Regions from separate parts of the Paenibacillus sp. FSL M7-1046 genome, predicted to be linked through region 2. Evidence: riboswitches for the same ligand, from Rfam matches in the RefSeq annotation. Region 2 holds a riboswitch; each other region holds the start of a gene.
What was found. Region 2 has a riboswitch for cyclic di-AMP ahead of NYE29_RS07125 (hypothetical protein). Riboswitches for the same ligand answer to the same signal wherever they lie in the genome.

Region 1 (10,782 bases), 4.1 Mb from region 2:
CCAAAAGGGAACTCTGACTTTAATTACAGCGAGATGCACAGACTTGGAAAAGAGGATGCTCCAGTCAAAATTGTTGAATTCGGGGATTATAAATGTCCGGCGTGTTCAGACTTTACCGGTACCATCAAACCTCAGCTTGTTGAAAAATACGTAACTCCGGGCAAAGCGGCCTTTTACTTCGTAAATATGGCCTTTATCGGACCGGATTCCGAAACAGCGTCATTAGCAGCTTTATCTGTCTATCATCAGAACAGTGAAGCTTTCTGGACCTATTATGACGCAATCTATGCTAATCAGGGCGATGAGAGCGAAGAGTGGGCGACCGCTGATTACCTGGTAAGCCTGGCGCAGAAAGAGAACCTGCCGATAGATTTTGACCTCTTGCGTAAAGACATTGAGGAACGCACCTATGAAAGTGAACTGCAGAGAGATATGAAGCTGGCCGAAGACAGCAAAGTGACCTCTACTCCTACTGTATTTGTTAATGGAGTCAAGGTAGACAAGGCCTTTGATATTGAAGCCATCGACTCGCAGGTGCAAATCGCCCTTGATTCGGCGGATGCCAAATGATGAAATTCTCTACCTTCTGCAGACGCCACTGCCTGTATCTGGCCTGGTTTGTTTCCGTAATTGCAGTAGCAGGAAGCTTGTATCTTAGTGAAGTGCTGCATTATGAACCCTGCAGGCTATGCTGGTTCCAGCGTATCTTTATGTATCCTCAGCTGATTCTGCTCGGAATTGCCACGTACCGGGGAGATAAACGCATCATTCCTTATGTGCTGCCTTTATGTCTGATAGGCGGGAGCATCTCCCTGTACCATTACGCAGAGCAGAAAATTCCTGCACTCAGTAAAATTTTGCCATGCAAAATTGGTGTACCCTGCAATGAGGATTATTTGAACTTTTTAGGGTTCATTACGGTACCTCTGCTTGCGTTGATTGCTTTTGCTCTAATCGCAATTTTGCTCTGGACCGGGCGCCAAGAAGAGCCAGCAGAATAAGAAAAGGCTAAGCAGAATTTAGAGCAAAAATATTTCCTTAATTTCTGTCACAATTAACATCCAAAACACTCAAAAATCACGGAACGCTGGGATAATGAAAGAGAATGAAAGATCCACTTATCCCCGATCTTGGATTTGAGCTTTTTGGATGTTTTTTCATTCTTTTTTCATTTTTTTCACCGCTTTACTGAAAAGCTATTGTAGACTATTATTAGTCCTTGTGAGAAGTTGAATATGCGCTGAATTTTCCGCAAGGAAAAACGGGGGAACCAAACTTGACGGCAACGTCAATGGGGTGAATCGGAGGCAGGTCAGTATGACCGGAACCGTAGGGCTACCACAGCCCGAATCCGCCAGCTAACCTCGTAAGCAAGGGTGGGATAATGAGCATGCGTAAGCATGCGGATCATTTCCGTATGCTTATTTTTGTGCCTGCATTTATGAAACCTGCCAATGAAAACGGCGCGCGGTATTACCGTTTCAACTCAACAAAGAGAGGAACTGTTACTACAATGGTAAGCAAGGTAAAACGACTATTGATCGGGCGTCCGATGAAGTCGAACGAACTCGATCATGAAAAGTTATCCAAGGTGAAAGCACTGGCTGTTCTGTCTTCCGATGCACTCTCGTCTGTGGCCTACGGAACGGAGCAAATTCTGATTGTACTGGTGGCCGCGGGCTTCACCGCCATCTGGTATTCATTGCCGATTGCATTAGCCGTATTGGGCCTGCTGGCCATCCTTATTTTTTCCTATCGCCAGACCATCTTTGCCTATCCGCAAGGCGGCGGAGCGTATATCGTGGCAAAAAGCAATCTGGGCGTTCCTACCGGCCTCTTGGCTGGCGGCTCTTTATTGGTAGATTACATTCTTACGGTTGCAGTTAGTGCTTCAGCGGGAACGGATGCGATCACATCGGCCTTTCCGAGTCTTCATAATCATACTGTCCTTATTGCAGTCTCCGTCATTCTGATCTTGACGATTATCAATCTCCGCGGGGTGACGGAGTCCGCTTCATTTATTGCCATCCCGGTGTATCTGTTCGTGGTCTCTATCTTTGTACTCATCATTGCCGGGGTGTACAAATATATTACAGGCGGCGCTCATGCCGAAATCCCGGAAATCGGTTCCGCCGTTTCCAATGTCAGCCTGTTCCTATTACTCAAAGCCTTCAGTTCCGGTTGTTCGGCACTGACCGGGGTAGAAGCGGTATCGAATGCCATTCCGAACTTCAAAGCTCCAGCGGAAAAAAACGCCGCCAAAACCTTGATGCTGATGGGAGGCATCCTCGGATTGATGTTCACCGGCATTACGCTGCTGGCATACTGGTATGGTATTACTCCTAATGAGAAATCCACCGTCGTGTCGCAAATTGCCGAATCTACGTTTGGCCGGGGCGGTTTGTACTTTTTCATCCAAGGGATAACGGCTGTCATCTTGTTCCTGGCGGCGAATACAGCTTACTCGGCGTTTCCGCTGCTCGCGTTCATGTTCGCCAAAGATAAATATTTGCCTCATGCCTTCATGGTCCGGGGAGACCGTCTGGGCTTCTCTAATGGTATTATCTTTCTCGGAGTATTATCGGCTGTGCTTGTAGCTGCTTTCCACGGAAATACAGAAGGGCTGATTCCGCTGTATGCAGTCGGGGTATTTATCCCTTTTACGCTGTCGCAGCTTGGCATGATGGTGCACTGGTTCAAAACGAAGCCGAAAGGCTGGCAGAATAAATTTGTAGTCAATACAATCGGTATGCTGACTACCCTGACGATTACGCTTATCTTTATCATTACCAAGTTTTCCAGCGTGTGGATGGCCTTCATCTTCCTGCCGGTTGTCATGTTCGTATTCCACCGCATTCACCGTCATTATATGAATATAGCTGATCAGCTTCGCATATGTCCTGCTACGGATAAACCGTTGATTAAAGGAAGTACCGTTGTTGTTCCTGTTGCGGGTGTGACACGCGCTGTGCTGCATTCGATCAGTTATGCGAAGTCGTTAACAGATAATGTGGTGGCAGTCTACGTTGGTTTTGATGAAGAGGAAATTCACAAGATGGAGCAGAAATGGGAGGAATGGAACCCGGGTGTACGCCTGATCGTGCTTCGTTCCCGTTACCGCAGCATTATCCGCCCACTGGTGAAATTTATCGATACCGTAGAGTGGAAGACCGCTACTACAGATCATATTACCGTATTGATTCCACAGTTCATTACCAAACATTGGTGGCAGGCGATCCTGCATAATCAGACCAGCCTGTTCATTCGTTCTTATCTAATGAATCAAAAAGATATAGTTGTAGCAACAGTGCCCTATCATTTGCACAAATAGGCAGATAAATATGGTTAGCAGAGGTTGTTTCCGTAGCTTGCGGAGGCAACCTTTTTTTATAGAACGAATAATTTTGTTGACAGAGATAATGAGAATCAATATCATTTAAAAAGTAAGGCGAAGGCCTCGGACACCTTTGACCATTAATGCTTGTAAATACAGGAGGGGTATTTAATGTTTTCGAACAATAAGAGATCAGGCAGCATGAAGCTGGCATTGATCGGATGTATGGCTATGACTTTGTTCTTGTCCGCTTGCGGCAATGGCAATAATGAGAATGCTGCAAATTCTGGAGCGGAAGCTACCGCTGCACCTGCACCTACGGCTACGGCTACTGCTGAAGCAACGGCAGCGCCAACGGAAACAACTGCGCCGGCTACAGAGAAAACGGTGACAGACGCCATGGGACATGAAGTCACGGTACCGGCTAATCCGCAGCGCGTACTTGCTTCTTATATGGAAGACTACCTGGTAACACTGGGCGTTACCCCGGTAGCGCAGTGGTCCGTGACAAACGGAACCCAGGAATATCTGATTGCTGATCTTAAAGATGTGCCAACCATCAGCTATGATCTTCCGCTGGAGGCTGTGACCAGCTTTGCCCCGGATTTCCACATTGTGCAGTCTGAGTCTAGTGTGCAGAACGGTCTGTATGACCAGTTGAACAAAATTGCACCTACTTATGTCCTTGGTGACAAGATTAGCAAAGACTGGCGCAAATCGCTGCTCAAAATCGGTGAGCTCCTGAACAAGAGCACTGAAGCTGAACAAGCCATTGCGGATTACGATCAAAAAGCAGCAGATGCAAAAGCCAAAATCAGCAGCTCCATTGGTGATGATTCGGTCGCCATTCTGTGGCTGGTGTCGAAGAACTTCTTTATAGTAGATGAAACACGCAGCAGTGGTGCTGTATTGTACGGGGATCTGGGTTTGAAGCAACCAAACCTGGTTACAGAAATCCCTGCGGCATCCAGAGCAACCTGGAATCCGATCACGCTGGAGAAATTGGCTGAACTGACCGCAGATCATATCTTCCTGGTGAACAGTGACAAGACCGAAGCCTCTGACATTCTTAACGGAGCAATCTGGAAGGGTATCCCTGCGGTTAAGGCTGGAAATGTTCATGAACTTAGCGAGGCAAGCAGCTGGCTGTACAGCGGAGCCATTGCCAACTCCAAAACCATTGATGATGTCTTGAGTTTTCTCGTGAAATAATCAGCCTTAACTGTGTGTAGAGAGAACTCTTCAGCGGTGGAGGGATGTGCAGGTTCTTGTATCTTGAGATACAAAGACCTGCACCTTTTTTTAGGACATTGACTTAATCGTTCACAGTGAAAGTGCGAGCTGTGAAAGCTTGTACATAATTCAGATATTTGCGATAATGAGAATGATAGTTGTTCTCATTACAACATTGAACTCATCCTATTAAGGGGAAGACTTATGGTGTCATCCACACGTTCTATAGCTAACAATACAAATCCGTCAGGAGATCAACCGCTGAAGACAAGGCCGGTTGCTGCGGTAGTTATTTTGATTTTCGGCCTTGCCGCTGTCGTCTTTGGTCTGGCACTTTCCGTTTCGGTGGGTGCCGCGGATATTAGACTGGTGACGGTATGGGAGGCAGTCTTCCGGTTTAATCCGGATCTGCAGCAGCATCAGATTATTCGGGAACTGCGGATTCCCCGTGCTTTGGCGGGAGCGCTGGTTGGTACTTGTTTCGCCGTCGCAGGAGCAATTATGCAGGGCATGACCCGCAATCCGCTGGCAGATTCCGGCTTGCTGGGTCTGAATGCCGGTGCCGGCGCAGGATTGGCGTTAGCTTTTGCTTTTGCGTCATCTGCTTCTTTTCTCTACATCATGCTGTACTGCTTCATCGGCGCTGCAGCGGCGGCCATTCTTGTGTTCGGGATTGGCTCGCTCTCCCATAGCGGCTTAACCCCGCTGCGTCTGACCCTTGCCGGCGCCGCTGTAAGTGCTATGCTGCTGGCGGTAAGCCAGGGAATCGCGATTCTGTTTCATCTGTCCCAGGATATTGCCTTCTGGATGGCAGGCGGGATCGGCGGGACGAATTGGACACAGCTTCGTATTTTGTTTCCCTGGATTGCGGCAGCTCTGATAGGATCTCTGCTGATCTCCCGATCCATTACACTCCTTAGTCTCGGACGCGATGTAGCGGCGGGGCTTGGACAGCGGACCAGGCTAGTGCAAACAGCCGGGATTATTATTGTAGTGATTCTCGCCGGCTCCGCGGTTTCGACGGTTGGACCGATTGCTTTTGTGGGGCTGATTATCCCCCATATTACCCGTTATCTGGTTGGTGTCGATTACCGCTGGATTATTCCCTGCTCTGCAGTACTCGGCAGCTTACTAATTGTATTTGCTGATATTGCGGCTAGAATGATTAACGCGCCTTATGAAACACCGCTAGGCGCTTTAATCGCAGTGATCGGCGTGCCGTTCTTTATTTACTTGGCGAGTAAACGGAAGGGGGAGCTGTCATGAGCAAAGCTCTGCGCTCACCCACCGGGAAACAACGCCGTACCCGGGAAGCAGCTATATTGACTTCACTTGCGGTTCTTATCGTGGTCATCTTTATTGTCAGTATGAACACCGGGTTAATGCGATTATCACCGCTGGATGTTTTACACACAGTCCTTGGAGAGGGAACGCAGCAGCAAAAGCTGATTCTTTTTGATTTCCGGCTACCGCGCATAGTGATCTCGCTGCTTGTCGGCGCAGGGTTTGCGGTTTCCGGCTGCATTCTGCAAAGCTTATCGCGCAATGCGCTGGCAGAGCCTTCTACACTGGGGATTAATGCCGGTGCCGGGTTTGCGGTGATTATCTTTATCTCATTTGTTCCGGCAACCTCGGCAGCTCCAATCTTTGTTCTTCCGCTGCTGGCGCTGGCCGGAGCAAGTCTTACAGCTGCACTTATTTATTTCCTGTCTTTCCGGCGTGAGGATGGCCTCTCGCCGACAAGAATGATACTTATCGGGATCGCTGTAGGTGCAGGCATCTATGCTTTCCAATTGATCCTGTCGTTAAGGCTGGATCCGCAGAATTATCAGTTTGTGGCGATCTGGATGGCAGGTAAAATCTGGGGCGGCGACTGGAGATTTGTGCTTGCGCTGACACCTTGGATAGCTATTTTGCTGCCATTTGCGTTCTACAAAGCCCGGGTGCTGAATGTACTTAACCTCGGGGACCAAACATCGGCCGGGCTGGGCATGCCGGTGGAGAAGGAACGCATTCTGCTGCTGGCCGCCGCAGTCGCGCTGTCCGGCTCCTGTGTCGCCGTAAGCGGCGGCATAGGCTTTGTGGGGCTGATTGCGCCCCATCTCGCCCGCAGGCTCGTTGGACCGAAGCATCAGGTGCTGCTGCCTGCCTGTGCCTTAATCGGCGCGCTGCTGCTGCTTACTGCGGATACTATCGGCCGCTGGATTCTGCAGCCGGCTGAAATACCGACAGGTATTGTAGTTGCGCTGATCGGCGCTCCCTATTTCCTATATTTACTGGCCAAATCAAAGGCCTGATTAACTAAAGGAGCAAAATGCTCCATAAAACTAAGCGAATGCTTACGAAGTCAGTTTTATTGCGTCGTTAATCTTAAAGGAGCGCATGCTCCATAAAACTTTCAAGGAGTGAAGATCATGTCGGAACGTTTGAATACAGAACAGCTGAGTATTGGTTATGCGGAGGCTACGATTGTTAAAGGGTTGAACCTGTCTCTCCCAACAGGGAAGATCACAGCGCTGGTAGGAGCGAACGGCTCCGGGAAATCCACGATTCTCAAGACGATGGCGCGGATTATGAAACCTAAGAGCGGCAATGTCATGCTCGACGGCAAATCAATTCATACCCTATCTACTAAAGAAGTGGCTCGCCAACTGGCCATCCTGCCGCAAAACCCGACGGCTCCGGACGGACTGACTGTATCCGAACTGGTTGGATACGGGCGTTACCCGCATCAGAAGGGCTTCGGCACCATGACTCCTGAAGACCGTGCGATTATCGCCAATGCGATTTCCGTTACCGGGATGGAAGAGTTCCATGATCGTCCAATCGACCGCCTCTCCGGTGGACAGCGCCAGCGTGCCTGGATTGCCATGGCTCTAGCACAACAGACAGATATCCTGTTCCTTGACGAGCCGACCACGTTCCTTGACATGGCTCACCAGCTGGAAGTACTGCAGCTGCTGCAGAAGCTGAACCAGGAAGAGGGCCGCACGATCATTATGGTGGTGCATGATTTGAACCATGCCTCCCGCTACGCGCAGCATATGGTAGCGATCAAGTCAGGCACCGTCATCAGCGAAGGGAACCCGATGGAGGTTATGACACCAGATGTGCTTCGCAAAGTATTCGGAATCGAATGTGATATCGTTCCCGATCCACGCACAGGTGTACCTTTATGCCTTCCTTACGAGCTTGCTGCTTATAAAGCTGTCGGCATGTAATTGACAAGTGAAGGATTAGCTAGGGGAATTAAGGAGGAAACGGAATGAATGAGGCACAGATAAAAGACATAGGCAGCAAATTTGATCTTTATCCATCTCCCCCAGAGGAGGCGAGGTATTCATTTACAGCGCAGGATCTGATTAATGTAGAGGGTATGAGAGCATTTGTGGACTGCTACAGACCGCTGATGAAGGCACTGGACGATAAGGCTGTGGCTGCATACTTTGGCGGCTGGTTCTCCAGCTTGGCGCTAGCAGTACAATATTCGGTCTCGTTATATTCCAATGTGCCGGTGATCAGCTTATCTAATTTGCGCATTCATCTCATTCCGGCGAGCGGGTATTGCCGCGTTGCCTTCTCTTTGAATTCCTGGGTGATAGAGCCAGCGCCTGCTGACGAACAGGGTCGGGTTACTTGGCGTAATAAAGTGTTCACTGAGTTCTACAGGAACACAGCAAGCCCGCTGCTGTGTACAATGTCTGCCGCCAGCGGATTGAGACTGGGGGAGATCTGGGGACAGCTCCCGTCTAAGTTCAACTACTACATTGAAATGCTTGCAGCAGGCGACAGCAATAAGGAATTTCTGATTCACGTGCAGGACGACTACAGTTATCTGAGGAAAGGCCTGGCTGCGGAAGTGTTCCAGCTTCCCAGAAATCCATTTGATGTTGAGGTGCGCAAGATCGAATCGCTTGCTGATCCAGAGCAGAGGGTACACATGCGTAACCGCTGCTGTCTGTATTATCGGACTGAAGGCGGAAGTGTCTGCTATACCTGCCCCCGTCTGAAAGAAGAGGAACGGGCCACACGTAGAGCCGAATACCGCATTCAAGCTGCATCGCCGCAGGTTTAGGGTATAACTGTAAAAATTGTTTCATACTAAAAATAGCAGGCATACCGCAGCAGGCTCCCGTCATTGACAAGGGAGCCTGTTCGTTGTTAAAGTTGTGGTTGCCATAGTTCAAAGTAAAGCTGGATCAACATAACAGTATAGAAGGTAAGATTTATTATTTTCATAGCGTAAAAGGAGCATGAAGGATGAATATCAGCAAAATTCAAGAGGATCTGCAGCAACTGGCTCCAGCCGGTACGGTAAAAAGCCATGAAGTGCTTAAGGATTATGTATTCACCCAAATGGGCGGCCGTGCAGATATACTGGCTGAACCTGCCACTTATGAGGAAATTCAAAATATTGTTACATATGCCCGGAAGAATGATATTCCTCTCACAGTACTGGGAAATGGTTCAAATGTAATTATCCGTGACGGTGGGATCCGCGGGATCGTCCTGCAGACCTCAGGCCTTAACAGTATGGGGATTCAAGGAGATCTTCTGTACGCCCAGTGCGGTGCTAAGATCATTGATGTATCCAGGTATGCCCTGGAGCAGGAACTGGCAGGTCTTGAGTTTGCCTGCGGTATCCCCGGAACAGTTGGCGGTGCTCTCTACATGAATGCTGGCGCTTATGGAGGCGAAGTTAAGGATGTGCTGCAAAGTGCACTTGCGATCAATAAGGCGGGGCAGCTGGTCACCCTGCAAGGGGATGAGTTTCAATGGGGATATAGACAAAGTGTTTTTGCTAGCGGTGAATATATCGTGCTGGAAGCCAGATTCGCGCTAAATCCGGGAAATCCTGCTTTAATTAAAGCTTCCATGGATGAATTGACCTATCTGCGTGAATCCAAGCAACCGTTGGAATACCCGTCATGCGGCAGTGTCTTTAAGCGGCCGCCGGGCCGTTATGCCGGACAGCTGATTCAGGAAAGCGGGCTTCAAGGGACCCGGATTGGCGGTGCGGAAGTCTCGCGTAAACATGCCGGATTTATTGTCAACGCAGATAATGCCACTGCGAGCGATTATATCGGACTTATTCAGCATGTGCGGGCTGCAGTGAAGGATAAATTCGGAGTCGAGCTGGAGACTGAAGTGGAAATTATCGGAGAAGAATAACTTTATATCGTTGGCCGCGGGAGTAAATACCGCGGCCTTTCTTTGCATAGAGACATGTGCAGTGGGCTCTTAGTATTCCGATTAGCTTATGGAGAGAGCATACTTGGCTCTATCTGTCTGGAGTTCCGCGTTATCTTCACCAAGATTATCCAAACGTAGTCCGCTGACGGCAATTTCATAACTATGCTGTGGAAGCGGCACAAGTTCACCATCCGCATTCAGGGTATTGCCTGAACCTCTTAAGATAAGCGCATCATCCAGATAATCATCGACCGTATCCTCAGCTGTGCGGTACTCTACGGTTTCCAATTGAAAGTGGACTGTATCGAGATCTTCAAGCTCCTGCTTTTTGATTACAATGGTTGTGGTTGCGTGAGCATCGAGCCAATCTATAAGCTTCTGTACCGTTTGATCCATAAGTTGATCCCATCCTTATTTAAGAGATTATAAATTCTAAGTTACCCCTTTCGTTGAAATTGAATCCATATTTCTGAAACAGTTCCTTGGGATATTCTCAATTTCTACGAATAAGCTTGAAGGAAAGCAAACTTTAGGCAAAGGCGGGTAGGCCATTGATTCAGCTTACGGAGGTATCGAAATCGTTTCAGGAGAAGCGGGCGGTAGACAGGCTGTCTTTTTCAGTGGGGGAAGGGGAAGTGTTTGGCTTTCTAGGTCCCAACGGGGCGGGGAAAACAACAACTATTCGCATGATGACCGGCCTGCTTCAGCCCAGTGAAGGACAAATAATGATTAATGGCATGAATGTTTCACAACATAAAAAGAAGGTTCACGCTCAGATCGGGGTTGTCTTTGAGCTGCCAAATCTATATGTACGCAGTTCGATCCGCGATAACCTTGAACTTTTTGCCGATTTGTACGGTGTGGCCAAGGGGCGGGTGGATGAAGTGATTGGCAGCCTGCAACTGGAGGAACGACAGAAATCCAAGGTTGGCAGCTTGTCCAAAGGCTGGAAGCAGCGAGTGTTAATCGCCAGAAGCCTGCTGCACAGGCCCAAAGTACTGTTTATGGATGAACCGACAAGC
Region 2 (10,782 bases):
AATGCGGCCGCATTCGCACTCAACCAGAAATTCCATGCCCATGAGGAGATTTACAAACAGATCCAGGAGCAGCTTGGCGAAATTAATGACAAACGCGTATGGCTGGAAACACTGAATTCCATCGGACGCGATGAGCTGGGTGTTGGCAAAAAGACGTGGAATGAGTTCACAGATGCTCTTCGGACCGAAGTGCTGGAGGCATTGCATCATAATGAGGTTGTTCCCGTTGCGGAGAAAGCCAAGTCACTTTGAATTCATAAATAGACATAGGAAGAGGCAGGAAGCGCATGCTGGACATGACGCTCACTGCCTCTTATTCTCTTATCTGTTGCTTACAGCCGCATACTTGTTCAATACACCCTGGTAGGCCGATTTAGGACGCAGGCCGACCAGCTTCTCCACTGGTTGACCTCCACTATACACAATCACCGTAGGCAGGCCCATGACTCCGGCTTCCCCCGCCAGCTCCGGCAGTTCATCACAGTTCACCTTAACGATAGCCACACTGTCTCCATACTCGTCATTCAGCTCCTCCAGAACAGGCAGCAACATCTTGCAGGGCGCGCACCATGGCGCTCCGTAATCAACCAGTACGGTCCCGCTGCCTCTTAGTTTGGCCTTCAGATCCTCAGTTTTCTCTGCATTGATAATAGCCATCGTTAGTTCCTCCCATGTGTATATCTTGAATAATACAAAAAGTACATTCTTTGGACCGTCTTCATTCGGACAGCGCGTTATCAGCTGCCTCTGCCTCCAGCCGTTCCTGCTGGATGGAGGCCATCCGCTGCTGCAGGTTCAGCTTAATTTGGCTGAGCTGCACAATCTGGCGCTCAATCTCCTCCAGCTTGCTGCGGTATAGCGGCATCACTTCCGCGCAGAATGCTTCTTTATTCTTCAGCACGCAGTGCAGAAAACCGGAAATCTCTTCCGTGGACAAACCCAAATTTAAATACAGCTTAATCGTCTCCACCGTCTCTACAGCAAGCGCTGAATACTCCCGGTATCCATTCGCCTGGCGGAGGGGAGCGATAAGTCCCTGACGCTCATAATAACGCAGTGATCGGACACTGACGCCCGTCTGTGCTGCAAGTTCACCTATTTTCATAGCATTCATTCTCCCCGGGGTTCATGAGAACTTCTATTCCAAGTATAAACCCTGACACCAGTGTAAGGGTCAAGGACTTTCTTGAATAACCATGCTTTATTCGGTGGAGGTTCCGGAAGCCCCGTATTCCTCTATATGCAGCTTGACATCAATGGTTATCGGAACCCGGCTGAAGGTTTCATCCCAGTTCCCTTTCACCTTCCTCCATACGGCAGGATGCTGAATACGCAGGATTTTGCCGAATCCGGCGGCGTCGGCATGCAGCTTTTGCTGCATTGTCTCCACAGAGGCTCCGGCCATTTCCTTTACCTTATCCTGCAGCACCAGTTCATCCTGCTTCATATAAGCAGCGTCCAGCTTTTGTCCTCCATGTGCGAAAGTCTCCGCATATCTGCCCGTTGACTCGATCTTCACGGCAAAAGAGATCTCGCCTTCCTCGACCTTAGCCTTGATTTTGCTGCCCATGGACTTAACCTCATAAGTAATCAGCCTGCCGCTGCCATCCTCAGTAGTCTTAAGCACTCCGCCTTTCCCTTTTCCCGTAAGCCAGACGACACCCTCCAGCTCCTCCTCGTTTAAGAAGCCTTGCAGCTTGCCCGTCTCCCCCTTGATCACACCGGCTCCGGCAAATTTCATCTCATTTTTAGCAGCTATTACATTCTGCAACATAAAGGTGGTTTTCCCGTGCAGGGGACCTGCGGCCTTTGCGATAGACACTGGCTCCCAGATCCGCAGGTTCCGGTCCCTGTTGCCAAATATTCCCTCCAGCACAAACGCAGGTGTCTGGCCCGGAAGCACGTTGTTCAGCACATCACTGGCCTTTCCCTTGCTGACGAGAATCAGCACACTGGGGCGGATATCATTATCCCGGCTGAAAAAATCGACCAGCTCTGAAAGCTTGGTAGAACGTGCCAGCTGCTCGCCGATTACGATGACCTTCAGATGATGTCCAATGGGAGGATTGTTTGTACGCAGCGACAGTTCACGGATCGCTTCGAAGATGGAGTCTCCGGTTTCAGTCATGTTATAGAAATTTCTGGAGGATGCACCTTCCTTTTTTGAACCCACTGAACCTTGGGGTACGATAAATTGGTAGGTGCAGGACATTCGTCTATTCTTCGGGTACCCCCCGCCCCTCTGCTCAAAATCCTCTTCGATTGGTGTTTCATCCGCTATGTCGAGCGCCACGGCCACTTCCATATTTAAGTTCTCAATAGGCGTGCTGCTCCAGCAGCCGGATAACCCTATGCTTTGAATTAGAAGCACGGCAAGCAGTACGATTCGCTTCATGATCCGGCTCTCCTGAAATGAGCAACAATTAGCAGCGGCAACGGCAGCAATCCGAACAGCAGAATGGCCCAATTACCAAGGCTGGTGCCGAATGCGAACAGGCCATTGATATTCGGAGGAGTTTCCGTAATAAAATAAACAAGCGGAAGCAAGGCGAATAGGCAATGGTCGAGCTTTTTGTTGAAGATTTGCGAAATTCCCAGCGCGGCTCCATAGAAGGAAATGCAGAAGGTACAAAAAATTTGCATAATCCAGATGACCAGGAGCAAGGATTCGAAACGTTCAAACAGCAGGTTCACCTCAAAGCTGCGTATCAGATCGATGAAGGGCCATGTCCGGGTGACTACACCCTCTACAGAAAGTGCCCCTATCGTCATGACAACAGCAACCACATAAAAGATCATAGAAATCAATGTCCCTACGACAAGCACCCGCCCTGCTTTTTTGGGTTTTTCCATAAAAGCTACAAGGAACAGCAGCGCTTCACCAGCCGTATACGTCAGAGCTGTCGGCCTAGTGCCTCTCAATACCGGACCCAGCCCTTCCCCGAGCACAGGGCGGAGATTGTCTATATCAAATATTTTCAGGCTAAGCAGACAGACCCCGAAAAAAATCGCCGCGGCCATGGGGGCAATCAGTCTGCACATCCGGGACAGCGCATTAATTCCCCCTCTGCATAAATAAAGCGCAATCCACATGAATACAGAGGCAACCGCCCAATAGGGTGTACCCTCCAGCAAAAAGAATCCGGTAACCTCCTGCATCGAACGCAGCTCATAACCGGAAATACATAAAAAATACGCAGCGATGACCACTCCCAGAATCGCCGCAAGCGGCTTGCCGATAATAATTCTGCTGTACTGATAAAAGGTCTTGCCCGGAAACCGCTGGCTAAGCAGCACAATTACCATGCCGGCCACCATGGACAGCAGGGCACTCAAAATAAGCGATATCCACACGTCAGGAGTGCCGGCAGCCTGTACAATTGTCCGGGGAAGGGTGAATACGCCTGCTACGAGGATGTAATTGACCATAATAATGGTCGCTTGGCTCGTCGTGATGCTATCCTGTACTTTCGCATTCATGGTTTTCACCTCGATCTCCTGAGTTGTGGTTTATTTTTTACGTATTGGATCCTTGGGCTGCAGCAATGCAGGACGGCGCTTCATCAATTGCAGGGGGATGCGGATAATGAAATCGCGCAGGTCGCTCATCCTGTAGGGAGTTACCATGCTTAAATAGGGAACCCCGAAGCTCTTCAGTTTAATCAAATGGCTGCTGAGCAGGAGGAAAAACATAACGACACCGTAAAGCCCGAATACAGCAGCGAAAAACATCGCCAGGAAACGGAGAAAGCGCAAGGTAATCCCCGCACTGTACATGGGAATCGAGAAAGAGGAGATCGCTGTAACCGCAACGACAATGACCAGAATCGGACTGACAATCCCCGCCTCTACCGCTGCCTGGCCGATAATCAGACCCCCGACAATGCCCATGGCCGGTCCAATGGGTTTGGGCAGGCGCAGGCCGGCCTCACGCAATATTTCGATAGAGATTTCCATAATCAGCGCTTCAATTAATGTAGCAAAGGGGACCCCCTGCCTGGAGCTGATGATTGAAATCGCCAGTTTGGTAGGAATCAGCCCGGGATGAAACGAGAGAAAAGAAATGTAGAGCGCCGGAGCAAACAACGAGACCGATGCAGCAAAAAAACGCAGGAGCCGCAGCAGTGTACCAGAAAACCAGCGGTCATAATAATCCTCCGGTGACTGCAGCAGCATTCCGAAGGTAGTCGGCATTATCAGCGCAAACGGTGTGCCATCCAGAAGAATGGCCGCTCTTCCCTCCAGCAGCGCCGCCATGACCCGGTCCGGGCGTTCTGTGTTCTGGATCTGCTGAAAGGGGCTGAGGTAGTTGTCTTCCATGAGTTGTTCCAAATATCCTGATTCCTGGACATCATCTATATTGATCGTCTTGATTCTCCGGGTGATTTCCTTAATCAGCTCATCGTTGGCGACGCCCTTGAGATAGGTCAGCACCAGTTCCTTCTCAATTCGCTCTCCCACGGTAAAAGAAATCATGGCCAGCTCCGTGCTCTGCCCGTGTCTTCGCAGCATCGCCGTATTATCACTGAGCGTTTCATTGAAACCCAGCCGCGGACCGCGCAGAAGCGCCTCCGATATCGGCTCCTCCACACTTCTTGTGTTGCCTTTCGGAGTACCCAGTATAAAAACCTCTGCCATTCCTTCAATCAGCAATACCGCAGAGCCGAACAATACCTTTTGCAGCGAGAGTCTCAGCTGGTCGGTATATTCAATTTCCGAGACCTGTACTACCTTGTGCACGATAATCCCTTTCAATATTTCTGCTGGCGGTGCTGTGGTCATGCCTTCAAAGGGCCGCACCGTGTTCATCAACGGCATCAGGATGTTCTGGTCCATGCCCTCTTTGTCCGTAAGTCCATCCACAAAAAACAGCGCGGCCTTGATTTCCAGGCTTCCGATGCGCAGCTCTCTGACATTGACGTCGGACATATCGGCACTTATCTCCCTGAAGGACTGTACATCGCGGTGGAACTCTCCGGTATAGGTCAAGGAAGGAGCGGCCTGTTCAGTGTTGTTTTGAGCAGGGGGTGCGGCTGTGGCGGTTTTTTTATTCTGCACGGCGATGCTGGTCTGATCTGCTTCCCCCGTATCTTCGGAGCTTGGAACACCCCCGCCTTTTTTGCCTTCAGCCCGCATTCCCCGGGTGCTCGCCTTGCCCTCTTTCATTCGGAGCCAGATCATTAGGCGGGTTAAGACGACCGGAACGATGAAGATGACAAAACCTTGAAACAGCACCTTCCAGCCGGGCACAAGATCCCATAGCATCTTCCACATTCCATGCGTCCCCCTTTTTATTCGTAACCCTATTTTGACCGAAGCTGGAACATTCATACATCAAAAAAACAGCTGCATGCTCCTCTTGGGAAACGTGCAGCTGTTATGATGTGCTAAAACGATTCAAAGATAGGAGTTACAGCAGACCCGCTGCCCACATTCCGCCTTGGCGGATCATTTGGCGGAACGGCTCTACCGAGAAGGAAGGCAAATGATGCCCCGGCATCAGATAAACTACACGGCCAAGTCCGAACTCATGGCACCAGGCCGCCTGACGCATGGCCCCTTCATGAAGGTACTCTGCCAGCACGGTCGTCTCAAAATAAGGATGCATTTCAAAGTAGTACGGCTCGTCCTCGATGACGAACTCGCTGATCCCCTGCATAATGGGATGCCCGTGTGCCGGTATTTTCATATGCAGGGAGGTGTATTCCGGATGATGGGTGAAATGCGCGCCCAGCATGGCGCCCAGCTCCTGATTCCGCTGCAGGGAGATTCCGTTATGTATAACGAGCAGACCTCCGCCCCCCGCTACATAAGACAGCAAAGCGGCACTTTGCTCCGGGGCTATTTTCTGATCGGAAAATTCGGTATAAGCGATAACCAGCTTCAATCCCTCGAGGTTGTCTTTGTTCAGGAGACTGTAATCTTCAGAAGCCTCCACCTGCAGATCAGGTGACAGAATGCGCTTAATCTCATGATCCACACCGGCAAAAGGATGGTATTTCACCTCACTGTAGCTGCCAAGTGCAAGTGCTTTCCCTTCAGACATGTTCTTCCCGCCTCTCTTCCTGCTTCTCTTAGTGTATAGTTACCAGGGCCAGGCATTGCCGTCCAGGTCGAGATAAGCCGGCTCCTCACCCATATACTTCTTGTGCTCCTGCACGATATTCATAATCTTACGCGCCGACTCTTCAGGAGGAATAGGTGCCTCCAGAGCCTTCTCACCATTCATATAGGACTGCAGCCAGCCGGGGTGAAAGACCATAACCTGCCCGCCCATCACCTTCAAATGGTTGTGCATCAGGGAGGACTGCATATTAAGCGCTGCTTTGGACATACAGTATCCGTACATATTAATCCGTTTGTTCCGGCCAATGCTTCCGGCTTCTGAGGAGATATTAACAATCAATTTCTGCTTGCTCTGCATTAACAGGCCCATCAATTCATTACTGACCCTCAAAGAACCAAGCGTGTTTACATTATAAATGTGAGCCATGGCTTCATCGTCCATATCAACAAGCATCGTGGCATCATCAGCTCTATGAATAATACCGGCATTATTGATAATCATATCAACATGAGCGGTACTGCCCGAAATGCTGCGTGCCGCTTGCTTGACACTCTCACGGTCGCCGATATCCAGCGGAATCAGAGTTAATCGGTCCGGGTACTGCTTTTTCAGTGCGTCCAGCAATTCCGACTCCTTCATATACTGACCGGCAAATACGGAATATTTGTTCTCTAGAAGCCAGCTTGCCAGAAAAAAACCTAAACCACGGTCAGCACCGGTAACAAAAGCAACCCTTTTCATGAATATGGACACACCCTTTACGATTCTTCAGGATACACGCGGCATCTCTTTCACATTAGCATGGCAATCACGTTTTTTCAACGTCCTTCATGGGACTGTAATTCTGCTGAAAGGGGTGCTCTAACTTCCTTTTTGATTTAATTTTGAACTATGTTACAATCGTAGTTACAAGTACTTATAGGAAGGTGAGATACCGATGTCTATCCAACAACTTCACACTCTGGAAGAACTGCAGCAATATGTTGCGCAACCAGGTAAAAAACTGCTTTTCAAGCATAGCACTACCTGCCCGATCAGCGCCAAGGCCAACGAGGAATTCACTGCCTATACGCAAGGCTCCGAGACTCCAGCTGCCATTGTCCATGTGATTGAAGACCGTCCGCTGTCCAATCAGATTGCCGAAGATTTCGGGATCAAGCATGAATCTCCGCAGATCTTCCTGCTGGAAGACGGCGAAGTCCGCTGGAACACCTCCCATTGGAAAATCACCCGGGACGCCATCAAGGCAGCTGTGAGCCAATGAGCCAGCCGGTAATTGTCTATTCCACCACAGGATGCAGCGACTGCAATCAAGTGAAGCAGTGGCTAACCGAGCAAAAGGTTAGCTTCGAGGTGCGTGATGTTATGACAAGTACAGTGTATCAGGAAGAAGTCGAGAAGCTGGGCTTCATGGGTGTGCCTGTTACTGTGTACGAAGGCCGCGCAGTCAAGGGCTTCAACGTTTCCGAACTTAAGGAGCTTATTGGAGCAACCGCTGAATAATTCATAGCGTGAGGCATATAAATATTTATATTCAAGTGGAAACGGCTTTGCCGTCCTTTTTAAGGACGGTACCGTTTCAGCGAGAAATAGAAGGATAAGTTATCGTGTGAAACATATAAATTCTTATATTTTTGAAAAAGGCATCTCCTTGGACCTCTGTCCAGGAGATGCCTTTTATTTGCCCTTTTATTTGGCCTTATCCTGGATTCGTTGAGACATCCGCCAGAAAAGAGACATTTCCGCTGTGGGAATAGATGACGGAATCCGCTCCAAGTCCTTTATAGACCAGTCTGGGATTCATCGAAGTCGTAATTACGTATATTGGCTTTGTCGTCCAGGTCCGGCACATCTGGATATACCGGCAGCATAAGGTCACACTGCTCTCGAACAGAAATACTCTGCCTACCGGAAAAGAGGGGCGGAACCATGTATTCTGATGATGTGTATCCACCACAAGATTGACCTCGATTCCCAGTTCCTCCAGACGCCGCTTCTCCGCTGCATTGTTGGCGATTCCTGCGATCTTGTAGCCTCTGAACTTTAAGATTTTGATAAAATGCTCCCCCGCTTTAGTCGGAGCGTTAATGAGTACATATTCTTCCGAATTCGCCATATCTTCCTCTCCTCCGGCCTAGGACTTCCATTCATTTGCCCGTACGAACACAGCAAAAAACCACAAAGGAATTCCCTCTGTGGTCCAATTAACGGTCACATTGTGCTCATCCTCTCTAATACGCTTACGAGGTTAGCTGTCGGATTCGGGCAGTGAGAGTCGCCCTACCTGTATCCATGCGAGCATTCTCTCGCACTTTCACAGGATTCACCCCATAACCGGCTCCGACTCTCACATCGGCTGCCGATTGTTGGTTCCCCCGCTTTCCATAACGGAAATTAAGCGGACTGCGTATTCGATTGTGTAGTAAACAGAAGTAATCATACTCTGGCGATCACGGCCTTGTAAACCGCCAAACCTGCCAAAATAATGCATTTAGTAAACCCAATCCAGATCGGGTAGCGCTTACTTAAGCCTCAATCTCATCATTCCTCTTATTTACTCGGCTTATCAACGATTTGCGAAAAAGCATTCAGCGTTGTGATTATATTCACCCGCTGTTGAGCAAATTGCCTTTTGGGCTCTAATCACCCTAAATCAAAAGCAGTCGTATGCACGAGATAAAAAGCTGAAAATCGTTGATAAACACCCTTTTAGCACTTCTTATCGTTTCTTTTGCCATAATCCCCTGAAAATCGGCTCAGAAGAATGTTTTTTTCTTTTTACAAAGCTCATGCGAAAAGGTATGATTCGGTTTGAATCCAATGCATGAAATGCGATATGAACGCTGAATTCCCGCAATGCGGGAAACGGGGGAACCATCAGGCCCGCAGGGCCTTACCTGGAAGATAAGAATCTTTCTTGGGGTGAATCCGAAGGAGACTGTGGTCTCATTAGGTAGGGCGACTCTCACCGTCCGAATCCGACAGCTAACCCCGTAAGCGACTAGAGAGAACCTTGATCCGCCACGTGTTTTCGCCAGGTGTATTTAAGCCTGTACCAAAACCGCAGCAGAGGTCCTCCTCTGCTGCGGTTTTTTGTGCTGAGGCTGCAGCTTATAAATGGGTAGGAGGGAAAACGAAATGAACCAGCGCAGGCTGTCACGTATAGAAGTGTTTGTATTCGATGCCCCCTGGCCATTCCATCATGCCGCGGAGTCATCCGGCAAGTGCCGGTATGGTGTGCTGAAGCTTACGTGCAAGGCTGGGTGCAGCTGGGGAGCGGGGATACTGTCTGCGGAAGGCGATCATTTTGACGTCATTAAATGGAGCAGCTTTCTGAGAAGTATACGCAATCACAGGCTAGAAGAAGCCATAGAAATTGTACAGCAGCTAGGTGCGCAGTGGGAGCCGGGTCAGCAAGAAATCGTGCAAACGGCCCTGCTGGATTTAAAAGCCAAGCTGCAAGGCAAGGTCGTCACGTCACATCTGCAAATGGTCCCCTATTCCCGTACGGCTGGGGCCGGCGGTACGCCCCCCTTCAGACGGATGTACTATAAACCTTCAAGTTCCCTGCTGCATAAAGGCAGCTGGCAGGAACCGGACATAGCCGAGCTAATGGACAGATCCATCACTTATTTCTCCATCTTATAATTTCTTATTCAGGAAGGAACGTGAAGACATGCCAGACCCATTATCCCCGGAATGGACAGCTGCCAGCGAGTTTGCGGAATATGTCCAAAAGAACACCGGAAATATTTATGCACTCACCAGTCTGCTGCTGGGAGAGGGTGCCGTTGCGGAAAAGACTGCGATGAAAACCTTCACTGAGCTTTATACCCGGTACCTTCATGATGATTTCATCCCGCAGCCTTTCTCTCTGGATGCGTACCGGGAGTGCATTCAGCAGTGCTCCCGGGCTGCGGAGGAGTGCAGCCTCTTTGTTTCCAATGGATTAGCCTGGGAGGATCAGATTGTGCAGGTGTTATGGTACGGCATGCTGCTGCCCCTGCCGGCAATCAGCACCATTCTTGAGCAAAGCGTGCCGGTGCTGAAAACCCGGCTGAGACATGTGCGCGAGCAAATGTGCCGGTTGGAAACGTTGCGGCCTGAAGCAAACTTGTTTGTTGTATAGCTTCGTATGGAATATAGCAACTTGTCAAAGCGCATGAAAAAGCCGCAGCATAGTGCTGCGGCCTTTTCTATTTATACTCAGCTCTTGCCCTTGCCGCCTTTTGCGAATCTCCAGGCCGCTGTACAGCAGCCCAGCAAGCCCACTCCGAGCATTAACGTCTGCAGCACACCCAGCAGGGTAGAGCCCTCCGGCTTAAGCATGCTGCTGAGCAGAATCAGCAGAATTGAAGCTGCGAGGATCGCGGGGATTTGATTGTTTTTTTTCAAGATTACCACTCCTTATCTTATTAAATAAGGTACACTATAACCCTTCATTTAACCAGCAGGATCCTGAACTCTCCATTCTCTATATGTAGAGACGTATAGAAACAAGCCTTAGAACGCAAACAGAGGCATCATAGTCAACAGCTTTGATTCGTGGGTTCTTCCAGTGCTTCCAAAGGCACATTTGCAGCTTCCTTCGAAACCATCTATCTATCGTTTGAAAGACTGGTGTATCCGCCAGCGAGAAGTATCCGCACCAGCTTAAAGGTACTGACTCAGTTCACGGTGGATACCCTTGTCTAAGCTAATGGCTAGTACTGCCT
Region 3 (10,782 bases), 620 kb from region 2:
TTGGAGAAGGATGAGTTGTTAAGCGACTTGTGCAGCCGGTTTATTCATCGTAAACTGTATAAATATGTAGAGATGGAGAACCTTGATTCCGAGACGATTGACGAAATACGCCGCAGCTTTGCCGTGGCAGGGCTAGATGCCGATTATGATCTGGAAATTGATTTTCCGACAGATTTGCCCTATGATGTGTTTCGTCCGGGACAAGGCTTTGACAGCAAGCAAATCCTGCTGCTTGACCGCCATGACAAACTGAGGGAGATCTCTGAAGTTTCAGATATCGTACGCTCCATCAGCGGAATTCACCGCGGCCGGTATCACCTGTATTTTCCACAGGATAAGCTGCAGAAAGCCCTTCCAATGCTGCCTTCTTCAATCGCAGAAATCTTTGCAAAGTAATCCAAAAATACTTGGAATTCATCATAGAAATTATGACAGAAAAGAGGATGTAACATGCAATTGTTCGACACGCACACCCATCTGGATGCTCCACAATTCGACGAGGACCGCGAAAAGGTAATCGCCAATGCGCTCGAGGCAGGAGTTACCAAAATGATTAATATTGGCTTTAACAGGGAAACAATCCCAACAACCATGAAGCTTGCTGAAACCTATGATTATATTTATGCAGCCGTCGGCTGGCATCCGCAGGATGCCATTGATATGAGGGACGGGGATCTCGAGTGGATCGCCTCACTGTGCAGTCATAAAAAAGTAGTCGCCATCGGAGAAATTGGGTTGGATTACTATTGGGATACCTCTCCCAAAGAGGTACAGCATGAAGTGTTCCGCAAACAAATCGGACTAGCCCGTGAGCTGAAAATGCCGATTTGTATTCATAACCGTGATGCTCATGAGGATGTGGTGCGGATTCTCCGTGAAGAGAAGGCTGATGAAATAGGCGGGGTGATGCACTCCTTCTCCGGCAGCTGGGAAATAGCCAAAATGTGCCTGGATTTAGGCTTTCACCTGTCCTTCGGCGGACCGATTACATTCAAGAATGCCAGAGTGCCAAAAGAGGTGCTGGCCCAGACTCCGCTGGACCGGCTGCTGATTGAAACGGACTCGCCTTATTTGACACCGCACCCTTTCCGGGGCAAGCGAAATGAGAGCGCACATGTGAGATTAGTAGCAGAGGCTGCCGCGGAAATAAAAGGGATTGATTTACAGAAATTGGCGGAAATTACGTATGCGAACGCACTGGAACGATTTGGGATTGTCTGAAATCGGGAGTAAAAGCGGTGAAAAATGAAGTATAGCCGATATATTAAACTTTTTTAATTTAAAAACGGCTGAATATTACAATATTTTAATCATTTTTTTGCGTAAACGTGGTTGAATCGTCCTTTACAACATGCATCAAAACAGGATATCATCTTTTCAGTGCAGTGAGCTGTTGTTACTGTGACAGTCACTGAATCATGGATCGTCTCGCTGAGTCTCCGTATGGAGAACGGGGGAACCAATAATGCCTGCCGCATGTCCGTACATAGAGTACAACACAGAAATGCCGCAGAATTTATTTGATTTCTTCACGTGGTCTTTGGGGTGAATTTGAGGGCAACCGCCGTGAGCGGGTGACCTAAGATAGGGCGTCTCTCTTATGCCCGAACCCGACAGCTAACCCCGTAAGCGCAAGTAAGAGAGGAAACCTCGTGCATAAACATTCCCGCGTATTCTGACATCCGGAGAAGCCACGAAAGAGTCCTCTGTGAACTCTTTTTTGGGCTTTTTTTGTTTTGAATAATGCGAATGTTCCCAGCATACTGTTGTATAACAGGTATCTGGAGTAATTATGCCGGGCAGGCGATCCATGAGCAGGAAACGCTGAAGCAATGCGGGCGTATCCTGTTGCAATCTCAAACCTAGTTTCGTCAGCAATCATACAGTCACCTTGATATACAACTTGACGACGGGGCTATGTAAGGAGGATGGAGAGAGTGGGCGTATTCCAACCAGAAGTATCCCATGATTCGCAATCATCCAGCAGGTCTTTCGCATTACGGTGGAAGCAAGTGAATCCTCGCTTACTTTCGCTTGCAGGTGCGGTATCAATCGTTATCGCGCTGCTCATTCTGCTGTACGTACACGGTCAGAGCAAGAAAGAGATATTTTTAGTAATAGACGGGAAAGCACAGACGCTGGAAACGCGCGAAGCGCTGCTCAGTGATGTGCTGGCTAAGGAACAAATTTCGCTGCAGCCGCATGATGAATTATCTATTGGCCTTAGTGATGAGATACAGGACGGCGACCGTGTCGTGATCAATCGTGCGCAGAAGTTTAGTCTCACTGCGGATGGAGCAACAAAAACGCTGTACACCACCGAAGACACTATCGGTGACGCCATTAGCAAACTGGGTTTAAGCCTGAAAAGCAATGACAAGATATATCCTTCGCTTGACACCACAGTATCGGCCGGCATGGGAATTAAAATTGTCCGCATCAACAAGCAGATTGTAGAGCGGAAGCAAAATTTGCCATTCCAGGTCATTAAGACCTCAGATCCTTCCCTGAACAAGGGAACCGTAAAAGTGGCACAGTTAGGCGCACCAGGCGTCATGGTCCAGCATATCGAGAAGGTCTACCAAGATGGAGAACTGGTCTCTATGCGCATGATTGGCAAGGAAGTACAGACGGTTACCAAACATAAAATTGTTTATGTTGGTACGAAGCCCCTGCCAAAGCCCGTTGTAGCTGCTGTGACAACTTCCAAAAAAAGTACAGCATCCAAAACAACCAAAGTTTCCGCAAAAAGCAGTAACGTCGTGCACAAGGCAGGCGTAGATTTCCAATACAAGAAGATGATCAAAAATGTGTCGATGACAGCCTATTCTTCGGAAGAGCCAGGCATTGGGACCCGCACGGCTTCTGGCACACGCGTAACAGAAGGCCGGACAATAGCTGTGGACCCGAATGTAATTCCTATCGGCTGGTGGGTGTACATTGAGGGATTAGGGTTTCGCCGAGCAGAGGATACCGGCGGTGCCATCAAAGGCAACAAGTTGGATGTTTATTACGATTCACTGAGCCATGCCCGTAATTTCGGCCGCAAGTCCCGGACCATTTATGTGATCGGTCCAGTGAAGCCGGAGCTGAATTAACGAGGTCTGTTTTTGCAAATTAACGGTTTATAAGCTATAGTGAGGGTAGCACTGACAGAACGGGCTGCCGCTCATCACTTATACATTCTTTAGCCAAAAAGAAGGGGAGCGAATCCTCTTCTTTTTGTGTTTTACAGGAAGGAGCAACGTGTATGATTAAGGAATTAATTGTGGTGGAAGGCAAGAGTGATACGGTTGCCGTCAAGCGGGCGGTGGAGGCCGATACGATAGAGACTGGCGGTTCAGCGGTAGACCGCAAGGTTATCGCCAAGATAGCCCTGGCAATGGAACGCAGAGGCGTGATCATCCTTACGGATCCCGATCATGCCGGCGAACGCATCCGCAAGATTGTCTCCTCCAAGGTGCCAGGCTGCAAGCATGCATTCATCCCGGAGAAGGATGCTACACGCAAAGGGGATATCGGTGTTGAGAATGCATCACCGGAAGCGATCCGTCATGCGCTGCAGCATGTACATACCTCCTTTGAAGGGGCCCCTGCCCTAATTGGGCTGGAGGATCTTATGGCGGCGGGCATGCTGGTGCATCCGCGAGCGGCTGAGCGCAGGATGGCGCTGGGCAACGTGCTTGGCATCGGGTATTGCAACGGCAAACAGCTATACAAGCGGCTGGCTATGTTTGGCATCACGCGGGAAGAATTCTCCGGAGCTCTCGCACAAATTGATCAGGGAGGCATTACTTCATGAGTGGCAATAACAAGATCTCATCGCCAGTACGGACCAAAGAAATTATTCAGCGCTACGGTTTTTCGTTCAAAAAAAGTCTGGGACAGAACTTTCTGATCGACCAGAATATCCTTGATAAAATAGTGGACGCAGCAGAATTAACCGACTCTTCGGGCGCCCTGGAGATTGGTCCGGGTATCGGGGCGCTTACTGAACGGCTGGCCATGGCTGCGGGTGCGGTGACTGCTGTAGAGATCGACCGCAGACTAATTCCGATTCTCCGGGATGTATTGTCTCCGTACCCGCATGTCAAAATCCGCAATGATGATGTGCTGAAGGTAAACCTGCAGGAACTCTTCACAGAGGATTTTGCAACCGTCGACAAAGTAAGTGTGGTTGCCAACCTGCCGTATTATGTGACAACCCCTATACTGATGAAACTGCTGGAGGAGAAACTTCCGCTGGATAATATCGTGGTAATGATCCAGAAGGAGGTTGCTGAGCGTATGGCGGCCTCTCCGGGCGGCAAAGAATATGGAAGCCTCAGCATAGCCGTGCAATACTACAGTGAGCCTGAGCTGGTCTGTATTGTGCCGCGTACGGTCTTCATCCCGCAGCCAAATGTGGAATCTGCTGTAATCCGGCTGAAGGTCAGAGAACGTCCGCCGGTTGATGTGGCTGATGAGAAGCATTTCTTTGAGGTGGTCCAGGCTTCCTTCACCCAGCGGCGCAAGACAATTGCAAACAATCTCAAGGCCCGCTTCTTCCCGGGAGAAGGCCGTGAGCGCCTGGAGGCGCTGCTGGCTGAGGCTGGCATAGAGCCAACCCGCCGCGGGGAGACGCTGAGTATTGCGGAGTACGCCCGGCTTAGCGCTGTGCTGCTGGCGGCAGGAATCGCCTAGAGTATGCAGCGTGAAACATCGCGCTTTATCTTGTGAAAATGCGGCTGTTTAAGAACCAACCATGACCTTTGCCCATACGATGGGGGTAGAGGTGGTGTTGTCATGAATTTAGGAGACTTGGTCGTTCGCAAATCTTATGGTGGAGATGTAACTTTCCGGGTGGAGAACATCGTGCAGAGTGGAGCCGTAATCAAAGGCACAGAATTCCGCCTGTTGGCGGATGCTCCCCTGGACGACTTGGTTCAAGTGCCGCCTACCCGTATTACAGAACGGGGACAGCAGGCACAGATCAAAGCGAAGGAATCATTGACAAGGTTGCGTAAGGACCGTCAGGAACAGAGCCAGCGCAGCGGAGAGACTGTTGCGGGAGGCTGGCCGCAATCCCCCAAGGAGGCGGCTTATTTCGAGGTGCCGGGCAAAGTGCTGCATTTGGACGGCGATGCGCTTTATTTGAACAAAAGTCTTAGCTTGTATGAACAGCTGCGGATTCCCGCGGAAGGACATCATGTTCATGAGTCCAAAATGGCGGAGACGTTATACCGGCTTCTGCCCCGTGTGCGTCCGGATATCGTAGTTATTACTGGCCACGACGGGGTGCTGAAACAGCCGCATACTTATGATCTCTACAGTCTCAGCAGCTACAAAAATTCGCAGAACTTCGTGGCAGCTATTGGGGTTGCAAGGGAGTATGAACGGAATTTTGATGCCCTGACCATTGTGGCGGGAGCCTGCCAGTCGCATTTTGAGGCACTGCTGGGGGCAGGGGCCAATTTTGCCAGTTCGCCGGGGAGAATCCTGATTCATGCGCTGGATCCGGTCTATATAGCGGCCAAAGCCTCTTTTACCTCGATCCGTGACACAGTGAGTCTAGGCGATGTATTGAATCATACCATCAGCGGCAACCAGGGAATGGGCGGGATAGAGACACGCGGCAGCTTCCGGATCGGAATGCCTCGCCTGCAGAATCTTTCCGCGCTGAAAGTTACCCCGTCGGCGATATAGTATCGTGGCCCCGGAAAGGCCGTACGCAATAAATTTCCAGAATGGCAGGAATAAAAAAAGGAAAGGATAAGCATAACGCTTTTCTTTTCCTTTTTTTGTTGTGGAAGCCGGACAAGCGGGTGACAGCCTCCGGTATATTATTACCGATAACAAGGCGCCTCGGTCGGCACTCTTTCGTTCCAAAAAAATTCCGTTGACAACTATTTTGGCATCATCTATAATTATTTATTTGCTTTGACAATGTTTGTGAAAAGTTGTATAATGGACAAGGAAAGAGGTGGTCGTCAGGTAATGGCTAATAACGCGCTGTTGGAAATTAAACGCAGTCTCGAAGCTCACGTCGGTCATAAGATCACGTTGCGTGCAAACGGTGGACGTCGTAAGACCGTTGAACGCACCGGTGTCCTGGAAGAAACGTACCCTTCTGTATTTATTGTCAAACTGGATCAGGAGCAGCAAACCTTCAAGCGTGTCTCCTATAGCTATGCCGATATTCTTACGGAGTCTGTGGAGATCACAGTTTGCGAAGACGATGGGCAAATGCGGATTATGTATATTAAGGCTTAAGTGTTACGGACAGTCTCCTATGGGGGCTGTTTTTTGTTTTTTGAATATAACAACGGTGTGGACGGTTTCTTCGCGGGTTGAATGATCATTGCCCCGGTACAGCATACTAAAGGAGCAATAAGCTTATCATCTACTACCCTAAGGAGGAATTCCGCTAATGAGCCGCAGAAAACGAGGCATGATGTCGGAGGAACTGAAGACGGAATTGGCCAAGGAGCTTGGATTCTACGAAACGGTAGAGCGGGACGGCTGGGGTGGAATCCGGGCCCAGGATGCAGGGAATATGGTGAAAAGGGCCATTCAGCTTGCCGAGCAGGCTGCCCGGAAGTCTTAACCGCTTTTGTGCGGAAAAACGGTCATAAAAAAGGGGAGCCGTCCTTGCGGCGGTCCCCTTTTCGGCCTGTCCAAACTTTTGATAATGGACTTCGTTACAAGTTTCTCATATAATATGTTAAGTTGTTTTTACGGGAAAAGCTGAAGGTGGGTGAACGCCTTGAAAATGTATGAGAAAGCGCCGGCCAAGATCAATTTGATGCTGGATGTGCTCCACAAGCGGCCTGACGGATTTCACGAAGTGGAAATGATTATGACCATGGTGGATCTGGCGGACCGTTTGGAGCTATCAGAGATGAAGAGAGACTCGATTATTATATCAAGCCAGGCGGGATATATTCCGCTCGACGAGAAGAACCTTGCCTTTCAGGCGGCGAGGCTTATTAAAGACCGTTATAACGTGAAGAGCGGTGTACATATCCATCTGGACAAAAGAATTCCGGTCGCTGCCGGCCTTGCCGGCGGCAGCAGCGATGCCGCAGCTACGCTGCGCGGCCTGAACAGGCTCTGGCGCCTCGGTATCCCGGCGCAGGAGCTGCAGGAACTGGGCGCCGAGCTGGGCTCGGACGTGCCGTTCTGCGTCACAGGAGGCACTGCCCTGGCAACGGGCAGAGGCGAGCGGCTGACTCCGATCGAGAATCCGCCGCAGTGCTGGGTCGTCTTGGCGAAGCCGCCGATTAATGTATCGACGGCTGAGGTGTACGGACGCGTACGAGCGAATGACATTGCGGTGCATCCGTCGGCAACGCGGATGCAGGAGGCCATTGCAGCGGGCGACTTCAACGCAGTCTGTGCGGGGCTAGGCAACGTGCTGGAGGATGTGACGCTAAAGCTCCATCCCGAGGTGCAGCAGCTGAAGGAAGCCATGATGAAGCTGGGTGCAGATGGAGTGCTGATGTCCGGCAGCGGACCTACCGTCTTCGGTCTGGTATCCAAACAGTCCAAGGTAGCCAGAATTTACAATGGACTGCGCGGATTCTGTAAGGAAGTTTACGCGGTACGTTCGCTGAGCTGAAGAGCTTCCAGAGAAACGGCTAGCCCTGTCAAAGGCAGAGCAGCCGTTTCTTCTTGTGTAAATCCGTACAAAAGTGATATTATTTTATAATAATATTCGGTTTTGGCGAGGAGCATTCCGTGAAAAAACTTAAAAGAAGCCAACGTTTGGTAGACATGACCCAATTTTTGCTTGAGAAACCGCATGACCTGCTGTCGCTGTCAACATTTGCAGAGCGGTATGGCGCGGCAAAGTCATCCATCAGCGAAGATTTGGCTATTATAAAAGAAGTATTTGAAGGCGAAGGCATGGGTGAGCTGCAGACACTGGCCGGTGCGGCAGGCGGGGTGCGTTATATTCCTAGAATGCCAACAGAGATGGCGCTGGCCTTCGTTAACCGTTTGTGCGGACAGCTGGAGCAGAGTGACCGGATTCTGCCCGGCGGTTATTTATATATGTCTGACCTGCTGGGGCTGCCTTCTCTGATGGAACAGGCCGGAAAGATCATTGCAACGGCTTTCTACGGGGTAGAGATTGATGTAGTGATGACCGTGGAAACCAAAGGCATTCCGCTGGCTTATGCTACAGCTGCACAGCTCGGGCTGCCGGTGGTGCTGGTGCGCCGTGACCATCAGGTGACTGAGGGCTCTGCGGTTAGCATTAACTATGTATCGGGCTCGCACAAGAGCATACATACGATGTCGCTGTCGAGAAGGGCGCTGCGTGAGAAGTCGCGGGTGCTGATCGTGGATGATTTCATGAAAGCCGGGGGTACCGTACGCGGTATGGTCGATCTGCTTGGCGAGTTCAATGCCGAAGTGGCCGGTGTAGGTGTACTCGTGGAATCAGGTGCGGTGGAGACTGAAGAGCGTCTGCTGCATGACTATGTATCTCTGGTGAAGCTGAATGAGGTGGATTCCAAGGTGCGGCGGATTTCAGCGTATCCGGGTAATTATTTTTCCTCCTGAGCTGGACAGTCACTTTGCGCTAAAGAACAGTAAAATGTCGAAATCGTAAGGGATTATTAGAAAACCCCACGAATGGTGTCGAAATCAATGGTTGCGCAAAAATAATCTTCATTATCAGGCATTTTTTGGAATCAAAAAGAAGGAATTCGCTTTGCTGTGTGGAATTATACACCAAGTCTCTGATGGAAAAAGGTGGTGAACACACACATGCAAATTACGGATGTCAGACTCCGCCGCGTCAACTCTGAGGGGAGAATGAAAGCAATCGCATCCATTACAATCGACAACGAGTTTGTTGTTCATGACATTCGAGTCATCGACGGTAATAACGGGATGTTCGTTGCTATGCCCAGCAAGCGTACACCGGACGGCGAATTCCGCGATATCGCACACCCGATTTCTTCGGGAACACGCGAGAAGATTCAATCTGCGGTTCTGGCCGAGTACGATCGCGCCGCTACGGAAGAAGAAGAGGTCATCGAAGAGGGAGCTTAAGCCTTAAGCTGACTCTGATGTCCAGCTGCCCTCCCAGGGCGGCGTAAGGTCAAGCCGTTTTTAATTGGGGTTCGAAGAAAAGGGAACCATGCTTACATGGTTCTCTTTTCTTTTTTCCCGATATGAGATATATTCAGTAGTGAGCTCAAGAAGTGGGAGGTTGGCATTCTTGAAAAGAATGGCTGTTGTACTTGCCGCAGGTCAAGGCAAGCGCATGAAATCTAAATTATATAAAGTGCTGCACCCCGTCTGTGGCAAACCGATGGTAGGGCACGTACTTGATACAGTTAAAGCGACCGGAAGCCAGCGTACCGTCGTTATTGTCGGACATGGCGCAGAGCAAGTAAAAGCCCATATAGGCCAGGATGCGGAATATGTGCTGCAGGAAACCCAACTGGGTACCGGGCATGCCGTCAAACAGGCTAAGGATCTTATCGGCGGCGAGGAAGGCACAACCATCGTGATTTGCGGCGATACACCGCTGGTCATGGCGGAAACGCTGGAAGGGCTTATGGCACTGCACGAAGGGCAGCATGCGGCAGCAACTGTACTGACTGCTGTGATGGATCAGCCTGCAGGCTATGGACGGGTTATCCGCGGGGAAGACGGCGGTGTACTGAAGATTGTGGAGCAGAAGGATTGCACCGCTGAGGAAGCAGCTGTAGGCGAGATTAATACAGGTACCTACTGTTTTGATAATGCCAAGCTGTTCGCGGCGCTGGAGAAGGTCACCAACAGCAATAACCAGCAGGAATATTATTTAACCGATGTAATCGGCATACTCCGGGCACAGGGTGATATCGTTCTGGGATATCAGGCTCATGACGCTGCGGAGTCTATCGGCGTTAACGACCGTTTGGCTTTATCCGAAGCGGAAGGTTATATGCGCCAGCGCATCAACCGCCAGCATATGCTGAACGGTGTAACCATCATTGATCCGGCTTCCACCTATATAGGAGCCGATGTCATCATTGGATCAGATACTGTGCTATATCCGGGTACCCAGCTGAAAGGCAAAACCGTCATTGGTGAAGATTGCGTGATCGGGCCTTCCAGTGAAATCGAAGACTGCGTGATTATGGACGGCGCTGAGGTGAAGCATTCCGTACTGAATCAGGCACAAGTCGGCGCACGGACTACCGTTGGGCCTTTTGCCTATTTGCGTCCGGGCACTGTACTCGGTGAGGAAGTCAAAATCGGTGATTTCGTGGAAATTAAGAATGCAGTGATCGGTGACGGCTCCAAAGTATCGCATTTGAGCTATGTCGGCGATGCCTCTGTAGGTAAGAATGTAAATGTTGGCTGTGGTGCAATTACTGCCAATTATGACGGATTTAATAAATCCAAGACGACAATTGAAGATGATGCCTTCATCGGCAGCAATGTGAATCTGATTGCACCGGTCACCGTAGGCAAAGGAGCTTTTGTTGTTGCTGGATCGACAATCACAAGATCTGTTTCGGAGAATGATTTGGCCATTGCCAGAGTAAGACAGGAGAACAAGCCGGGGTATGCCGAGAAGATCCGCTCCCGGGCCAAAGCAAAGAAAGACCAGTCGAGTCAATCGTAAGGGCCACTGCCAAAGCGCCGGATCGAGCTGAGATCTCTTTACCGGCGCTGCTTGGAAGCTAAATTCCGTCACGGAGGGTTTATATTTTATGACTTATTGCGATTCCAAATTAAAGATTTTCACCTGTAACTCCAATCCTAAGCTGGCCAGTCAAATTGCCGATTATATCG

Region 1: it holds a riboswitch for cyclic di-AMP, as region 2 does, so the genes downstream of both, NYE29_RS25855 (APC family permease) here and NYE29_RS07125 (hypothetical protein) in region 2, are expected to answer to the same signal.
Region 3: it holds a riboswitch for cyclic di-AMP, as region 2 does, so the genes downstream of both, NYE29_RS09895 (3D domain-containing protein) here and NYE29_RS07125 (hypothetical protein) in region 2, are expected to answer to the same signal.

What each region holds. Positions count from the first base shown of each region.
Region 1 covers NZ_JBBOXB010000001.1:5,789,432-5,800,213, forward strand. The annotation lists gene NYE29_RS25845 (DsbA family protein) at 1-570, shown strand, start outside; gene NYE29_RS25850 (disulfide oxidoreductase) at 570-1,001, shown strand; cyclic di-AMP (ydaO/yuaA leader) riboswitch at 1,229-1,388, shown strand; gene NYE29_RS25855 (APC family permease) at 1,514-3,331, shown strand; gene NYE29_RS25860 (iron-hydroxamate ABC transporter substrate-binding protein) at 3,506-4,546, shown strand; gene NYE29_RS25865 (FecCD family ABC transporter permease) at 4,772-5,833, shown strand; gene NYE29_RS25870 (FecCD family ABC transporter permease) at 5,830-6,864, shown strand; gene NYE29_RS25875 (ABC transporter ATP-binding protein) at 6,982-7,788, shown strand; gene NYE29_RS25880 ((2Fe-2S)-binding protein) at 7,833-8,642, shown strand; gene murB (UDP-N-acetylmuramate dehydrogenase) at 8,828-9,739, shown strand; gene NYE29_RS25890 (hypothetical protein) at 9,821-10,156, opposite strand; gene NYE29_RS25895 (ABC transporter ATP-binding protein) at 10,312-10,782, shown strand, end outside.
Region 2 covers NZ_JBBOXB010000001.1:1,657,332-1,668,113, forward strand. The annotation lists gene NYE29_RS07070 (CHAD domain-containing protein) at 1-252, shown strand, start outside; gene NYE29_RS07075 (thioredoxin family protein) at 322-657, opposite strand; gene NYE29_RS07080 (MerR family transcriptional regulator) at 719-1,105, opposite strand; gene NYE29_RS07085 (Ger(x)C family spore germination protein) at 1,202-2,395, opposite strand; gene NYE29_RS07090 (spore germination protein) at 2,392-3,480, opposite strand; gene NYE29_RS07095 (spore germination protein) at 3,511-5,274, opposite strand; gene NYE29_RS07100 (ThuA domain-containing protein) at 5,411-6,046, opposite strand; gene NYE29_RS07105 (SDR family NAD(P)-dependent oxidoreductase) at 6,086-6,808, opposite strand; gene ytxJ (bacillithiol system redox-active protein YtxJ) at 7,005-7,331, shown strand; gene NYE29_RS07115 (glutaredoxin family protein) at 7,328-7,570, shown strand; gene NYE29_RS07120 (hypothetical protein) at 7,767-8,183, opposite strand; cyclic di-AMP (ydaO/yuaA leader) riboswitch at 8,290-8,478, opposite strand; cyclic di-AMP (ydaO/yuaA leader) riboswitch at 8,899-9,081, shown strand; gene NYE29_RS07125 (hypothetical protein) at 9,206-9,715, shown strand; gene NYE29_RS07130 (hypothetical protein) at 9,744-10,196, shown strand; gene NYE29_RS07135 (hypothetical protein) at 10,274-10,462, opposite strand; gene NYE29_RS07140 (hypothetical protein) at 10,542-10,673, opposite strand; gene NYE29_RS07145 (hypothetical protein) at 10,613-10,762, shown strand.
Region 3 covers NZ_JBBOXB010000001.1:2,275,526-2,286,307, reverse strand. The annotation lists gene NYE29_RS09905 (HD domain-containing protein) at 1-396, shown strand, start outside; gene NYE29_RS09900 (TatD family hydrolase) at 451-1,221, shown strand; cyclic di-AMP (ydaO/yuaA leader) riboswitch at 1,420-1,647, shown strand; gene NYE29_RS09895 (3D domain-containing protein) at 1,938-3,098, shown strand; gene rnmV (ribonuclease M5) at 3,251-3,802, shown strand; gene rsmA (16S rRNA (adenine(1518)-N(6)/adenine(1519)-N(6))-dimethyltransferase RsmA) at 3,799-4,683, shown strand; gene yabG (sporulation peptidase YabG) at 4,786-5,685, shown strand; gene veg (biofilm formation stimulator Veg) at 5,977-6,252, shown strand; gene NYE29_RS09870 (small, acid-soluble spore protein, alpha/beta type) at 6,410-6,586, shown strand; gene ispE (4-(cytidine 5'-diphospho)-2-C-methyl-D-erythritol kinase) at 6,746-7,600, shown strand; gene purR (pur operon repressor) at 7,720-8,547, shown strand; gene spoVG (septation regulator SpoVG) at 8,755-9,042, shown strand; gene glmU (bifunctional UDP-N-acetylglucosamine diphosphorylase/glucosamine-1-phosphate N-acetyltransferase GlmU) at 9,212-10,612, shown strand; gene NYE29_RS09845 (ribose-phosphate diphosphokinase) at 10,701-10,782, shown strand, end outside.